DNA from 2 places in the Paraburkholderia sp. J69-1 genome. Region 2 is predicted to be linked to the other one. Evidence: riboswitches for the same ligand, from Rfam matches in the RefSeq annotation. Region 2 holds a riboswitch; the other holds the start of a gene.
What was found. A riboswitch is a leader RNA that binds a small molecule or an ion and turns the genes downstream of it on or off. The one in region 2 is predicted to bind fluoride.

Region 1 (7,811 bases), on a different contig from region 2:
AATTACCATACAACGAATGCTGCCTGTTGAGAGACGAGCCGCGCAGGGGGCTTCGTGGGTTAAGAAAAATGCATTTAACGGAGAGTTGCATGCTCGCTACGTAAACTCGGTACATAAGAATATCTTGATTAGGAAGTGATCATTTCCTATAATCGCTCCATGACTGCCCGCAACCATCCTGTAAAACAGCCACGTGCTCCGGGGCGCCCACGCGAATTCGACATGGAGGTCGCGCTAGATGGCGCAATCCAGATTTTTCGCGAGCGCGGCTACCATGCGACGTCCCTCGGCGATCTTGGCGCAGCGATGGGGCTTACGGCCGGCAGTATCTATAAGGCATTTGCCGATAAACGCGCGGTCTTCATCGCCGCATTCGACCGTTATATCTACCTGCGAAATGCGCAGTTGCAGGGCCTGATCGATGCAGAGCTCACTGGTGGGGGCAGGGTGCGGGCTGTTCTGCTGTTCTATGCGGAGTCGGCGCATGGCGTGGAGGGCACGCGAGGCTGTCTTGTGGCCGGAAGCGCGACCGACCTCGCTACGTTTGACAGCGAGGTCGCCGGTCGCGTCGTAGGGGCCTTGCAACGACTTGAAACTTTGTTGTGCCGCTTGATATGCCTTGGTCAGACAGATGGCTCCATCACATCCACGTTGGACCCAGAGGCCTCTGCCTGCGTTCTGCTGAGTCTGATACAGGGTTTCAGAATCGTCGGCAAAACGGGACGTTCACGGGCACACATGACGGCCGCAGCAGATCAGGCCATGCGGTTAATTAGCTAAGCGCCAGAAGGCGTAAATTCGCATTCTTTAATGCCTCCTGCACGGCCAATTAGGGAGCGTATATTTCCTAATTGGCCGTGCAGGAGACAAGCAAAAAACATCAATGCTTTCGTCACCACAACCCAAAGGAGTTTCATTCGTGACAGCACATCCTTCGTTGGCTGCGTCAGGAAGTTCCAGAATTGCAAACACATTGCCAGCATCGAGGCCTGTTACGGGGCTGGCAGGATTCGAGCATCGCTTCGAGACCGTAAACGGGCTTCGACTGCACTACGTCACGGGTGGTAATCCGGACGGTGATGTGCTTGTCTTGCTGGCAGGGTTTCCTGAGAGCTGGTTTGCTTGGCGCAAAGTTATGGGATTGCTTGCGCCGACGTACAGAATCGTCGCGCTGGATCTTCCAGGGCAAGGTGATTCCGACCGCCCGGCAGACGGCTATGACACTAAGACGCTTGCGAAGCATGTTCATGGCTTGCTTGAGCAACTTGGAGTGACCCGGTACTTCCTCGCTGCGCACGATGTAGGCGCATGGGTCGCTTATCCTTACGCGGCGTTGTTTGGCAATGAAATCCGCCGACTCGCGCTACTGGATGCGGGCATTCCGGGCATCACATTGCCGACCGCCCTGCCGACCGCCCCCGACCGTGTGTGGCGTACCTGGCATTTTGCGTTTCACCTGCTGCCGGACCTGCCAGAGACGTTGATAGCTGGCAAGGAACGTGAGTATCTCGACTGGTTTCTGCGTCGAAAGACGGCGAATCCCGATACTTTCAGTGAATCGGACCTCGATGAATATCTGCGAATTTTCAAGAAAGACGGTGGCTTGCGCGCCGGTCTTGCGTATTACCGTGCCGCGCATGTATCTGCGCATCAGAACTGCGAATTGAAGGAACGTGGCATGCTGAACGTTCCATTACTGGCCCTTGGTTCCGATCAAGGGTCGATCGCCGACATGGCAACACCTCTACGCGCCTTCTTCGCTGACGTACAGGGGAGCACCATCAGTTACTGTGGACACTTCCTGCCGGAAGAGCAACCGCATGCGGTTGCCGACGAGCTCGCCGCATTTTTTGGAATCGGAGACGAGTGACAGAGATTGGTCGGCTGCCGATGAGGGGGCGTCGTGCGCAGCCGGGCGCTGCATACGCAGGCCCTCGCGCTGCTGGACGATGTTTGACATAAACCGGGCCGACAAACGCTGAAGCTCGGGGCGCTATCTAGCAAAAATTGTCTACAGAGAGCACCGCAGGCCGACACTCGAGGAAGCGTAAGCGTGTATCTCGAAGTGGCCTTAGGTGACGAGCAAATGGCTGCGATTAACTCCGGGTCGAGTTCTCAGCGTTCCGGGCGGGAAAATACATTGACGAGGTTTCCATCCGGGTCGCGAAGGAGCAGTGAGCGATTGCCCCATGGCATCATCGTGGTCGGCATGACGATGTTTGCTGCGAACGTGTTTATTCGTTCGAACACTTCGTCAACGTCCGCCACCTCGAACTCCAGAATTGCCGATTGATTGGCGGCCGCAGTGGCAGCACCGACGTTGAAAAGCTTGATCAGGTGCTCGGACGATATCGCAAGCGTGGCGCCAGCGAAACGCACTTCGGCAAATCCATCGGCTAGACGTGTAGGCTCCATACCGGAAAGCCTTTGATAAAACTGGACCAGCCTTTCAACGTCCGACGTTACAACACGAATCGATGCAAATTTCATTTTTTAAGCTCCTCGCAAGAAAAGGAGCTTCAGCCTACAGTCCAATGCTGTCAGATTCTGGCAGTATAGTCCGATTGGCCACTTGATTCAGCTTGCGCCAATCACGCAGTAGTGTGGTGCGCCTCTTCGGGTAGCGCTCTGCCATGTGCGCGATGCTTAAGATCCTGTCCGAACGGAAATTCCGAAAATCCCTGCGAAGCTCGCACCAACACATCAGCACCCGAGACTGGTCGAAATACACCAGGGCGAAGGGCCAAACGACGCGTCGCGATTCAGTTCCACTTCCGTCGACATAAATGATTTCGAGCTTTCGTTCCTCGCGCACAGCAGTGCGCAAGAGGTCCTGCGAAATTGTATGGGACGGTCGCGTCAATGGTGCGCCGACCAACAGCGAAGATTCCTCGAGTTCGCGACGCAATTCAGCAGGCAGTACGGCCGCTATCTTCGCAAGTGTGTTTAGCGCGCCCGCCGCCAGCGTCTTGTCGCTGCGATCAGCCACCCAGCGCATACCTAGCACAAGGGCATCGAGCTCCTCTGAACTGAACATGATGGGTGGCAACATGAAGCCGGGGCGCATCATGTAGCCGATACCCGGCGCGCCCTCAATCATTGCGCCTTGCGCCTGTAAACTGGCGATATCCCGATATAGCGTGCGGATGCTCACGCCGAGTTCGTCTGCGAGTGCCTGACCGCTCACGGGGCGGCGGTGGCGACGTAGTATCTGGAGGAGTTGAAGGAGGCGTTCGGCGCGGGACATGCATGAATCCTGAAGTCTACGGAAGGAAACCGGCGCGACTGATTACGTGGGCTGAGTGCCATGCCGTTCGGCACAGGCAATGCATTGTTCACGATCCATGCAACCTTGTCGAACGTCTCAATGCGGTGGCCTGAAGACTCGGGTGATTTGCATCGACGCCTTCAAGGGCGTCGGCGGCGGCCAGCCCATTGGAACAAGTAAGAGACGTTTGCCGCGCTCTGAAACTGTCGCTCATCTCCTGCAAGCTCACATGCGCAGCAGAAAGCGTCCCGGCTGTATATGCCATCATCCGGTCGTTGACCCGATGAAATCTGACGCCAAGATGCTCGCGCAGTGTTGCGTCAACGCGGCAGCCACACCAAGGAAAACTTCAAGTCTTCGTTGACCGCGTCCCAATGCGCCAGAACCGATGGGGCTTTCCCAGAGACACTGATGTCTGTTGTTCGTTTTAGTCACGTGTTGTATAGTTGGCCGTAAGGAGATGGCGTTCCTCCTTTAACCATCGCGTTCACCGCGGTTAATGACGCCTACAGTTACCTGACTTTCGTTGGGGCTGTAGGCGTTCGCGTCCACATCCTTCCCGTTGGTCAGGCCACGCAACATCGGCACATTGACCAATGCAAAAAATCCATCGCTTCGAACAACTGGAACTGCTGCCCTATCTCGGCAAATGGTTTCTGATCGCGTGCGTCGCCGCGGCGCTTGCGGGCAGCGCGTCAGCCTTCTTCCTCCTCGCCCTCGATCATGCGACCGCATGGCGTGAGGCTCATCGCTGGGTAATCTGGTTGCTGCCTGTGGCCGGTTTCGCAGTCGGCTACGTGTACTACCGGCTCGGCAAGCCGGTTGATGCCGGCAACAACCTCATCATTGATGAGATCCACGACCCTAAGAATGTCGTGCCGCTGCGCATGGTGCCGCTCGTACTCGGGGGCACGATCATTTCGCATTTGTTCGGCGCATCGGTTGGGCGTGAAGGTACGGCGGTGCAGATGGGCGGGGCACTTGCGGACCAACTGACCCACGCGTTCCGCCTCAAACACGAAGATCGTCGCATTTTGCTGATGATCGGTATGAGTGCGGGTTTCTCGTCCGTATTCGGAACACCGCTCGCGGGCGCAGTGTTTGGTCTGGAAGTGCTTGCAATAGGGCGGATGCGATACGACGCGCTGTTTCCCTGCATCGTGGCGGGCATTGTCGCTGATCAGGTATGTCTTGCATGGGGCGTCCACCACGTCCACTACGCCGTCGGGACGATCACGCCGATCAACGCATGGAGCGTTGTCGCCGCCGTCGTAGCGGGCATTGCATTCGGTCTGGTAGGCATGGCGTTCGCCACTAGCACGCACAAGCTCGGCGCGCTGGTAAAACGCCAGATCGTGTATGCGCCATTGCGACCGTTCGTGGGCGGGATCGTCATCGCCACTACGGTTTGGGCACTCAATGCGTATCACTACATTGGCCTTGGCATTCCGGACATCGTCCGGTCGTTTCAGCAGCCGATGCAGCCTTGGGACTTTCTCGGCAAGTTCGCCTTTACCGTTGCGTCGCTCGGCACGGGGTTCAAAGGTGGCGAGGTCACGCCGTTGTTCTACATCGGTGCGACGCTGGGTAACGCACTGGCCCCACTGTTACACATGCCGTTCGCGCTGATGGCTGCAATCGGTTTCGTAGCAGTGTTCTCAGGTGCTGCCAACACACCTATAGCTACCACGATCATGGCCATGGAGTTATTCGGCACGGGCATCGGTCCGTTTGCCGCGATTGGTTGTGTGACGGCTTATCTGTTCTCCGGTCATACAGGGATCTACCACGCGCAGCGCGTCGGACACAGTAAACATCGCAGGCACCGCCTTATTGTGCCGGACGGGACACGGATCGCAGAGCTGGGCCGGTTCCGTAAACCAAAGGCCACGGCCGCAGTTCCGCCTTCAACCGAAGACCAAGTGGGCAGATCTCCTGATACGGTTCTGACGACAGAGGAAAGCAGCCAATGATTTCGGAAAACAATCACGAACACATCGCGGCGCTGCGGCTCTACTTCCCAATTGCGACCCGCGCGAGAGCAACGCGGTTCTGGCATCGCCTGAGCGCGCCAGCACTCGCTCATCACCTTATTGCGGTTGCGAAGCGGTCCAACATCATGCAGGCGATGTTGCATCACGTCAGTGCAGGATATATGCCCGGCGAGCGGCTTTCGCATCATCATCCGGAAGTCAACGGGATGCGCCATCCGCAGTGCCTCGAACTCGTGGATACCGAGACTCGCTTGCGTCAGTTCATGCGCGACCACGCAGAGGAATTGCGCAAGGTCCACGCGGTGCTGCTGCTTTGCGAACTGCCTCTCGGGCATCGGCGCACGGCTAATGCGCTTTCGACCTCGACTAACGGGTGAGCTATGGCCGGAGCCTATTCGCTTATTGCCATCAGCATCGGGGCGATGCTCGGTGCACTCAGCCGCTATGGGCTAAGCCTCGCGATGAACGCGCTCGTGCCGAACATTCCGATGGGAACGCTGGCGAGCAATCTCATCGCCGCGTATATCGTCGGCGCGGGGATCGCATTCTTTGGTTCGACAGTCAGTCTTTCAGTCGCTTGGCGACTTTTTGTCATCACCGGTCTGGCCGGTGGCCTTTCCACCTTCTCGACTTTCTCGGCGGAGTTGCTGACCTTGCTCAGGGACGGTCGGCTCGGCTGGTCGGCAGGGATGCTCGCGCTGCACGTCGGTGGTTCATTGGCCATGACCGCGCTGGGCATGGCCACCATTTCACTAAGCCGTCACACCTGAAAGGGAGTTCGCCATGCAAGGCTATCAATTGACGTTTTTCACGGAACAGAAGCGCAAGCACGGACATCAGCCGATCTGTGACTGGCTGCTGAGGGTTGCCGAGCAACACGGCGCTTCGGGCGGGACCCTTGTCACGGGCGCAGAAGGTTTCGATCACGCTGGCCGATTCCATTCGGCCGGTTTTTTCGAACTTGCAGATCAACCGGTCGCTGTCACTGTTTCCGTCGATGAACAAGCGTATCAGCGTCTGATGAGCGCGCTCGCGGAAGAAGACGTCGACCTCACCTATGTAAAGGTTCCGGTCGAATTCGGTCGTGTTGGACGCGCGGCTGCCTGAAAAGTCGAGACCGCTGCCAGGCGAAAGCAACAGGCCCCGCATTCCTGAAGCACATTGATGACAAGCATTGGCAACGTGGGCGTGAGAGTGTCCTTACGGGCCGACAGCCGACAATGGGGAGAGGGCGTCGTGCGAAACTGAGCGCTGCTTAGGCGACTGGCTGCGCTGGTGGGCAACGACTGCGGTAGACGCGGAGAAATAGAAGCGATCGCTCAGGACGCCATCCCTCTGGGCAATCCGAATAGCTTAATTGGTGCCATATCACGCTTTGAATCGAGTGAAATTCGGCGATTTGGGCCGCGTGGAAACCGGCCTGTTCGCGCACTTCTTACTCTGGACAGATCGCCGAAACCCTTTGCTGGAAAGGCTCCGAGCGATTGATGCGCGATGTTATATTGAGTATCTTTGGTGAGTGTTAGTAAACAATTAACAACCGCCACGAAGAGATCAGCCGTTATTCTGCTGTGCTAGGATTTTTTCTCGGTTCGGAAAAGGGGAAATCAGTATGGCGACCGAAATCGTGGGGATTTTCCAGGTAACGACGATTGTCAGGAGAAAGCCGAGCGGCGTCTGGTACGGTCGCTACGCAGTTGCCCGATGTGATGATCCGCGTGGCGTGCCTATCTTCGAGGGGATGTGTCCAAATGCGCCTGATCCCGGCCTTGCAAGCGTGGCTGCCATGGCTGTCGGCAAGGAAAAAGCGGAATCGCTCCATCCTTCTATGCACCCCGCACGGTAGTGTTATTCCGTAATGCAACGGGTTCAAACCAATCGGTTCGGTGCGCCGTTTCACCCTGAAGAGTTACCAGTTATCCCTGCGAAGGAACTCGTCGCGACGGAAAAAATAGGGATTAAACAGTATCTGCCGTAAAAAAAGCCCCGTAAGAACGGGGCTTCGTATGTTGCGTACTAGCCGGACCCGATAAACAGGGCGGGCGAGAGATCCTGGTTACCTTGCTTGAGAACGTCGGCGCAAAGGTCCGGCGAGTACCGTCACATGTTCTGGAAACGGTACGTCGGACGATCGCGTCGCCTCCGAGCGCGTGAGCACAGCAAAGTGACGCAGCCGAGCCCGGAGCTGCTCCGATGTTTCCGTCGGTGGCAACGCCAGGCGCTTTCGGCTAGTTAGCTTGGTTCGCATGGAGTTTCTCCTTGATTACAAACAGAATTATCACGTCAGACTATTTGCGTCAAGTCCTGCGGCGCGTAGCATGTCGTGCGGCAAATCCTGTTCGAGACGGATAAGGCGCGACCCTCTAGTCAACTCTCGCTTGTATCCCTTGTCGCGATAATATTCGACGAGTTCGGGGTGTGGTCGATTGATCGAGTAGGTCGGGCATCGGGCCGCCGCAGCAAGGAACTGCATGTAGCGGCTGGTAGCATCCACGAACGCCAGGCCAGTTGCCTGACCCGGATTACGTTCGATGAAATGTATTGAAGCC
Region 2 (7,811 bases):
TCGAAACCGATCCGGCCGCCAGAGCGCAACGCGCTGGTTTTCAGCCATCCACAGGATTCAACGGCGTTTCCAGCAGCAACTGGTAAAACGCCAGATCGAGCCAGCGGCCAAACTTGAAACCCACTTCCGGCAGCGTGCCAACGTGCCTGTAGCCCAGCCGCTCATGCAGCGCGATACTGCCGGCGTTGGTTGCGTCGATGGCGCCCATCAAGGCGTGCACGCCGTTCTCGCGCGCGGCGTTGGCAATCGCTTCCATGATCACGCGGCCCAGACCCTTGCCGCGATGATCCTTATGCACGTACACCGAATGCTCGACCGTGTATTTGAAAGCGGGAAACGCGCGGAACGTGCCGTAGCTGCCAAACGCGAGCAGCGTGCCTTGCGCATCTTCCACACCGATCACCGGGAAATTGCCCGCGCGCTTCGTATTGAACCAGGTGACCATGCTTTGCGCGTCGCGCGGCTTGTAGTCGTACAGCGCAGTCGAATTGACGATCGCGTCGTTCAGGATCGCCAGAATCGCATCGGCATGGCGTTCATGGGTGCATTGCACGATGGTGTGATCGCTCATTTCGTTGTCCTTTGTGTCATTGAAACTGTGGTCAACGCCACGGCATAGCGCGCGTGCTTGCGACCCGGGTTGCGAAAAACAAGTTGCTGGTCGAGCACCATGGCGAGGCAATCGCCGGCTTTCAGGTGCCATTCCTGCTCGCCCACGCTGATGGCCATTTCCCCTTCCAGCATCCAGACCTGCTGATGCGTGACCACATGGCGCGCAACGTTGTGAAAGCTCACGCTCTCGCCAGGCGGAAAACGCACTTCCACCAGTTCGAGCGGCGACTCAAAACCCACGGGCGACAGGTGCCTGCGCTGATAACCAGTGGCGGGGTCCGTCCATGTGGGCTGATCCGCGTGGCGCGCGAGCGGTTCTTCGGCAACGCCTTCCGGTTCGTCGGCAAACAGCGCGGCCATGGTGACGCCCAGGGCGTCGGCCAGCTTGCTGAGCACAACCGCCGTAGGGCTGATTTCCTGGCGCTCGATCAGCGAGATCGTCGAACGGCTGACGCCACTCGCTTCCGCCAGTTCATCCAGAGTATGGCCACGCCCCTTGCGCAGATCGCGCACGCGTTTGGCAAGCAGGGCTTCGACATTCATGAATCCAGTATAATGGATTTTTATTCCATTGCAATGGAAATTGTGTTTCGCGGCGGGCGTCGAGCGCTTCCGGCAAGGCCTCGGCGCGATGGCGCCCGCGTGTTGCCGCGCTTTCCCGGTATGATCGGCTGGCACGCTGAGACATTCATCGAGGACAAAGGGCATGATTCAATCGATTCGTAGAGGCGGCCGTAGCGCGCGCCTGGCAATGCGGCGCACCTTTGCGATCGCGACGGCGCTGGCCGGCAGCGCAGTGCTTTCTTTGGCGCACGCCCAGACGCCGGTGCCAGCGGCGCTGCAGCCTGCCGGCGTGACCCACGTGGTAGCCTCGCTCGCGGCAACGGGCGTGCAGATCTACGTGTGCAAGCGCGATGCCGCCAATCAACTAACGTGGACCTTTCAGGCGCCGCAAGCCGATCTCTACGACGCCTACGGCCAACTCGTCGTCAGGCATGGCGCGGGGCCGTCGTGGGAAGCGCCTGATGGCAGCCGGATCACGGGCAAACTGCTGCAGCACGCCGCTAATCCCGAAGACAGCGCGGCGATCCCGATGCTCCTCCTCTCGGCCACCAATGCGGGCGGCGCGGGCCTCCTGAGCACCGTGCGCTACGTGCAGCGGCTTGCCACGCACGGCGGTGCGGCACCTGCACACGCCTGCGTGCGCGAGGGCGAGGAAGGACGAAGCCCTTATCTCGCGGAGTATGTGTTTCTCGAATGAATGTGCTGTGAGCGCATGTGTATAGGCGCTCACGGCGCAACGGTATCCGACCTTCATGGGAAAACATGCTGCCAACTACGAACCGGTTGCCGACGCCAAGCGGATGCGGCGTGCAAAGGCAGATGCACAGATCGTCGCTCAATGCAGCTTGCCGCCCATCCGGTCCTGTGGAAATGCGCTAGCGTTCGCAGCGCATAGACGCCGACTATTCAGTAGTTATCCGAACTTCCTCCACCGCTACATCCGATGAAGTACGAGACTCATCCACCTTCGTCACAAGTGTTCCCGTCGCTAGCGTCTGTTGACGAAAACGACCTGCTTCAGCAATCCGCATCTCGCCAGCTACCGACCGCCTGTATTTACGATGCTTTCCATGCCCAACGCGCTGCGCGCGATAGATGCCGGCGTGACCGGAAAACAGAAAGGCAGTCACGCAACCGATTGCAGCAAGCGGGCCAATATCAGCGCCAAAGAGTTCGATGGCCATGATCGTAGTGGCGATCGGCGTATTGGCGGCGCCGGAGAACACCGCGACGAAACCGATCGCGGCCATCATGGCAAACGGCATATGCAGCAGCGGCGCAAGCGCATTACCGAGCGTGGCTCCAATATAGAAAAGCGGCGTCACTTCGCCACCCTTAAACCCCGTCCCAAGCGACGCAACGGTAAAGCCGAATTTGCCCAGAAAGTCCCATGGCTGCATCGGCTGTTGAAACGAGCGAACGATGTCCGGAATACCCAGGCCGATGTAGTGCCAGGCATCAAACGTCCACACCGCAATGGCAATCAAGATCCCGCCGATCAACGGGCGCAATGGCGGATAAGTGACTTTGCTCTTCACGAACGCGCCCAGTTTGTGCGCGCTGGTCGCGAACGCCATGCCGGTCAGACCGAACAGAATGCCCGCGATAACAACGGCGGCAATACTCCAGGCACCGATGGGTGCAATCGTGCCGACAACGTATTGAACATGATGAACGCCCCACGCGAGGCAAACCTTATCGGCAACGATGCCAGCGACGATGCAGGGAAAAAGCGCGTCATAACGCATGCGCCCGATGGCGAGCACTTCAAGCCCAAAAATCGCGCCGGCCAGCGGGGTGCCGAATACCGACGCAAACCCCGCACTCATACCGATCATAAGCAGAGTTCTGCGGTCCTCATGTTCGAGGCGAAACGCGTGAGTGAGTTGATCCGCAAGCGCGCCGCCCATCTGGACGGCAGTACCCTCACGTCCGACCGAAGCGCCGAATAGATGCGAGACGATCGTGCCGCCCAGCACGAGCGGCACCATGCGCAGCGGCACAACCTTCTTCGGGTCGTGTATTTCGTCGATGAGCAGGTTGTTACCCGCATCGACTGGCTTGCCCAGCTTGTGATAGAGCCAGCCCACACCGAATCCCGCAACGGGAAGCAGCCAGATGGCCCAACGATGGGCCTCGCGCCACGCAGTCGCATGATCGAGGGCGACAAGAAAAAATGCCGACGCGCTGCCCGCGAGCGCCGCAACAAGGCAAGCAATCAGCAACCACTTGCCGAAAAACGGCAGCAGTTCAAGTTGTTCAAAACGAGGGAATTTGTGCATTGGTCAATAAGCCGATGTTCCAGGGCCTGACCAACGGGAAGATGTGGACGCGAGCGCCTACAGCCCCAACGAAAGTCAGGTAACTGTAGGCGTCATTAACCGCGAGTTGAGCGCGGTGGTTAAAGGAGGAACGCCATCTCCTGTAGCAGGAATATACAGGAACGCGTTGAAGCGAACAACCGTTGGTAACGTGCCAAACGCGTTCCAGTTCATCCGCGTTACTCGGGCCGGCCACGGATCAGTGCTATCTGCCTATCACTCGCCGGCGAATTTTGGCGACATCGGGCATCACACTCATGGCAGTATAAGATGTGGCATTTTTGTGACGATGCGCGAGCACTCATCGAACCCGAGGTGATGCCCTATGTTCGGCCGATTCATGCCTGGAGCAGGCAATTTCTTCGAACTCTTCAATGCTCACGCCCGCTATATCGTGGATGGCAGCCGTGCGCTCGAAAAACTCATTGAGAATATCGAGGACGCCGAGCATCACCGGCGTAACGTCAAGGTCATCGAGAAATCCGCAGACAAGCTCACCAGCGACTGCAACGATCTGCTGCACAAGACGTTCATCACCCCGCTCCATCGCGACCAGATCCAGCAACTCATCAACACGATGGACGACATCATCGATGTCATCGAAGACGTCGCGAACACCATTACGCTCTATGACGTAACAGCGCTGCCCAACGATGCAATCGAATTCGCGCGTCTGAGTACACGAACCGCCATTCAGGTTCAGCAGGCAGTCAGCATGCTTTCCGACATGAAACAGGCAGAACAGATCCTGCAATGCTGCAAGCAAATCGACGAGCTTGAATCGGATGTCGACAGATTGCTGCGTATTGCGATCTCGCGACTCTTTCGTGAAGAAGAGGACGTCAAGACGCTGATCAAGCTGAAGAGCGTCTACGAACTGCTTGAAACCATCACCGACAAATGCGAGGACGCCGCCATGATCATCGAGGGCATCGTATTGGAAAACGCCTGAGCGAGCGATCTTGGGAGCCGGCGCAATGGCATGGTGGATTGCAACCCGGCTGATTTGATACGCGAAACCCAGCCCGCAATATTCTCGAATAATCGCCCAATCTATGTGACACTGTTGTCACACTCAGGCGCTGTTCCAGGAGCATTCCAGCAACAGGTTGCATGAACCATGATGTGACGGTCGACTATCGTGTTGATCCTTCTGAATCTCCTCTCCGGTGTGTCGCTCCTGGTATGGGGCACACACATCGTGCGTACCGGCATTCTGCGCGTGTTCGGCGCAGACCTTCGCGCGATTCTGGGCCGCAGCACCGGTAGCCGGCTCAAGGCCTTTCTCGCCGGCGTTGGCGTCACGAGCCTCGTTCAAAGCAGTAACGCCACGGCGGTCATCATCACGTCGTTTGCCGCGCAAGGCATGGTCTCGCTCGCCAGCGGACTGACGATCATGCTGGGCGCCGATGTCGGCACCGCACTCATGGCGCGGGTGCTGACGCTCGATCTGTCCTGGCTTTCTCCGCTGCTGATACTCGCGGGTGTACCGCTTTTCCTCACGCGCAAGCAGACACGCGCAGGGCAAACGGGGCGAGCGATTATCGGGCTCGGCTTGATCCTGCTCGCACTCCATCTGATCGTAGAGGCCGCACAACCCATGATGCAGGGCGCGGGTGTGCGCGTGATGTTCAGCGCCCTGACCGGCGACACTGTGCTCGATGCGCTGGTCGGCGCCGCCTTCGCGATGCTCTCGTATTCGAGCCTCGCTGCCGTTCTTTTAACGGCGACGCTTGCCTCTTCAGGCGTCATTTCGCTGAAGGTCGCGTTGTGCCTCGTGGTTGGTGCGAACCTGGGAAGCGGACTGCTTGCGCTAATGAGTGCCCTGCCGCAGAACGCCGCGGCCCGTCGCCTGTCTGCAGGAAGCTTTGCGTTCAAACTGATCGGCGCGCTGATCATCCTGCCGTTCGCTTCGCTGCTCGCCAAAGTGCTGCCCGTGCTGATTGCGAATCCGCGTGAGGCAGTGGTCGGGTTCCATCTCATCTACAACACGGTGCGCTGTTGCGCGTGTCTCACGGTGGTCGACCGGGTCGCTGCCATCAGCCGCAGATTATTGCCCGACCGTCCTCAGACGAGCGGCGAACTTCGTCCGTTGCATCTCGATCCTGCCGGGCTCGTCACGCCGGGACTTGCCCTTGCGAATGCCTCGCGGGAAGTGCTCCGCATTGGCGACATCGTCAGCGTGATGCTGGACAATGTGTCCGAACTGCTCCGCCGCAATGATCTTGCCGTCGCCCGCGAAACCATGCGGATGGACGATGACGTCGACCAGCTCTACGCCGAAGTCAAAAACTATCTGACGCTGATCTCACGTGAGCAACTCGACGAAGCCGAGAGCCGCCGCTGGACCGATATCATTTCGCTCACCATCAATCTCGAGCATGCGGGCGACATCATCGAACGCATTGTCAGCGATATCGAAGAGAAGAAGATCTCGCAGCGGCTTGCCTTTTCCGAGCAGGGTCTGGGCGAACTCGACGATCTGCATGCGCGCCTCGTGAGCAATCTCCGTCTCGGGCTGTCGGTGTTTCTCAACAACGATCTACGCTGCGCCGAGCAGCTTCTCGCCGAAAAAGAACGGTTTCGGGATCTGGAGCGCGTCTATTCCCACAAGCATCTGGACCGGCTTGCGGGACAGGCACTGCGTAGCGTGGAAACGAGTGCCTTGCACCTGGATCTGATCAGCAATATGAAAAGGCTGAATTCACTCTTTTGCTCGACGGCCTACCCGGTACTCGACGCGGCAGGCGCACTTCACGAGACCCGGCTTCGCAAGCGTTCGCTAGACAGCCTGCATCAGAAGGAATGATCGGATTCGCAATGCCTCGGGCGATCAGGAAAAACCCTGCAATGCAGGCGTTTCAGTTGCCACGCGTACAGACCACCGGCAAAGACCGGCCCATCTTCCCCGCGCGAAATCGGCGGTGAGGTTCCGCGCGATGTCCCCTGCCACGCAGACGTAGCGATGCCGGCCGCCAGTCTGCCGACTCGCGTTGCGATCGATCGACATCCGGCACGAAGCCTGAGTCAGGGGCATCGCCCGTCGCAGGTCGCGCCGGCAATAGCGTTCTGGTTGCCAATACAACGAAAAAATCGATCCAACTGGTTCGCATCTGTGCCCCACCCGGTTCATCCATCGTGCGCGCGTCGTTGCGTTTCCGACTGATGAAAAAAAACGCCCCGAAGCGCGCATCGGGAATGCTTCCCTGTGCCCACGCTTCGAGACGCCGTTGTCTCGCCTTCCCGTTCCCCGCCGATGGCAGGATGCGACTTCTGGCCTTCGTTGACCAGCCGCCGATACTACAACGCCATCGCTCTAACAAAACCGTCGCTCACAGTAACTGCGCCATTATTCCTCGTCCAGTACATTTTCCGCTTGCTGCTCCCATCGGCATGGAAGCAAGCTTGGGGCGTTCGAGTCGCGCAGGCAAATGCCTGTCACTGAGCGTTGAATATCGGCGTCGTGTGCCTGCCTGGCCAACGGCTGCCGTACTTCAACCGCGAGTTTGACCTGACCGGCCGACGACAAAACCGCAGCGACAACTGGCGCGTCTCCGGCTACTTCACGGCGAGGCGAATCCATGTGGATGCCGATTTTGGCGGAATAGCCCTGGTAAAAGGCGGCAGGAAACGCTGCGCTAATGTCGCCAATAAAATATGCTAGCTGCGTGAAACGAACGACGCGAAACGCTGGTTCGCAAGCTTAATCATTGGCGTCGAACCCATTCAAAGCGCAAGTAATCCCCAGAAGAATGCAAAAGAAGGAGGCGGAGAGCACTAAACACGAAAGGCAATTGGACACAGGAGAAACACACTGCCTTTCATGATTCCTGGTCACCCGGCCATCGAACAAATACCTAAAGGAACTGACGGATAACGTGCGGGAGCGTCGTGCATCGGGCAGGGAATCTGCGGGGAATGTCTTGCATAGAGCCGATGTCGGGGAAGTGGGTTTGGCGCTGCTGTATCCGCACGCTGCTTGCCGTTAGCGCCGAACATGCGAGTCACTCGTGAAACGCGACAATAATATTTCCTCACTCGGCAAGCGCGCAAGAACGTGCGATATCATTGCGCCATCGACGATTGCACCGTTTACACCGCTGTCGTCCAGCGGCGCACTATCGATATTCCACGAACCCTGGTGGCTCGACATCGCCACGCAAGGGAACTGGAAACTCGCAACAGTCAATCGCAACAATCAGATCATCGGGGAAATGCCTTATACGCCGACGCGTCAGCATCTGTGGCGCGTGGCGCATCTTCCGCCGCTCACGCGCACGCTCGGCCCCGTGATCAAACCGGTGACAGGTAGCG

Region 1: linked by a shared signal. The riboswitch ahead of U5A67_RS30685 (voltage-gated chloride channel family protein) and the one ahead of U5A67_RS13275 (voltage-gated chloride channel family protein) in region 2 are both predicted to bind fluoride.

The regions. Positions count from the first base shown of each region.
Region 1 is NZ_CAJMZG010000021.1:49,839-57,649, forward strand. Features, by position in the region: gene U5A67_RS30660 (hypothetical protein) at 1-30, shown strand, start outside; gene U5A67_RS30665 (TetR/AcrR family transcriptional regulator) at 223-780, shown strand; gene U5A67_RS30670 (alpha/beta hydrolase) at 920-1,870, shown strand; gene U5A67_RS30675 (VOC family protein) at 2,116-2,490, opposite strand; gene U5A67_RS30680 (YafY family protein) at 2,525-3,247, opposite strand; fluoride riboswitch at 3,716-3,784, shown strand; gene U5A67_RS30685 (voltage-gated chloride channel family protein) at 3,865-5,241, shown strand; gene U5A67_RS30690 (DUF190 domain-containing protein) at 5,238-5,639, shown strand; gene crcB (fluoride efflux transporter CrcB) at 5,643-6,032, shown strand; gene U5A67_RS30700 (DUF190 domain-containing protein) at 6,046-6,369, shown strand; gene U5A67_RS30705 (hypothetical protein) at 6,875-7,108, shown strand.
Region 2 is NZ_CAJMZG010000006.1:254,281-262,091, forward strand. Features, by position in the region: gene U5A67_RS13260 (GNAT family N-acetyltransferase) at 41-571, opposite strand; gene U5A67_RS13265 (helix-turn-helix domain-containing protein) at 568-1,155, opposite strand; gene U5A67_RS13270 (DUF3455 domain-containing protein) at 1,319-1,873, shown strand; gene U5A67_RS13275 (voltage-gated chloride channel family protein) at 2,079-3,458, opposite strand; fluoride riboswitch at 3,538-3,608, opposite strand; gene U5A67_RS13280 (DUF47 domain-containing protein) at 3,823-4,449, shown strand; gene U5A67_RS13285 (Na/Pi cotransporter family protein) at 4,639-6,306, shown strand; gene U5A67_RS13290 (hypothetical protein) at 6,946-7,161, shown strand; gene U5A67_RS13295 (GNAT family N-acetyltransferase) at 7,508-7,811, shown strand, end outside.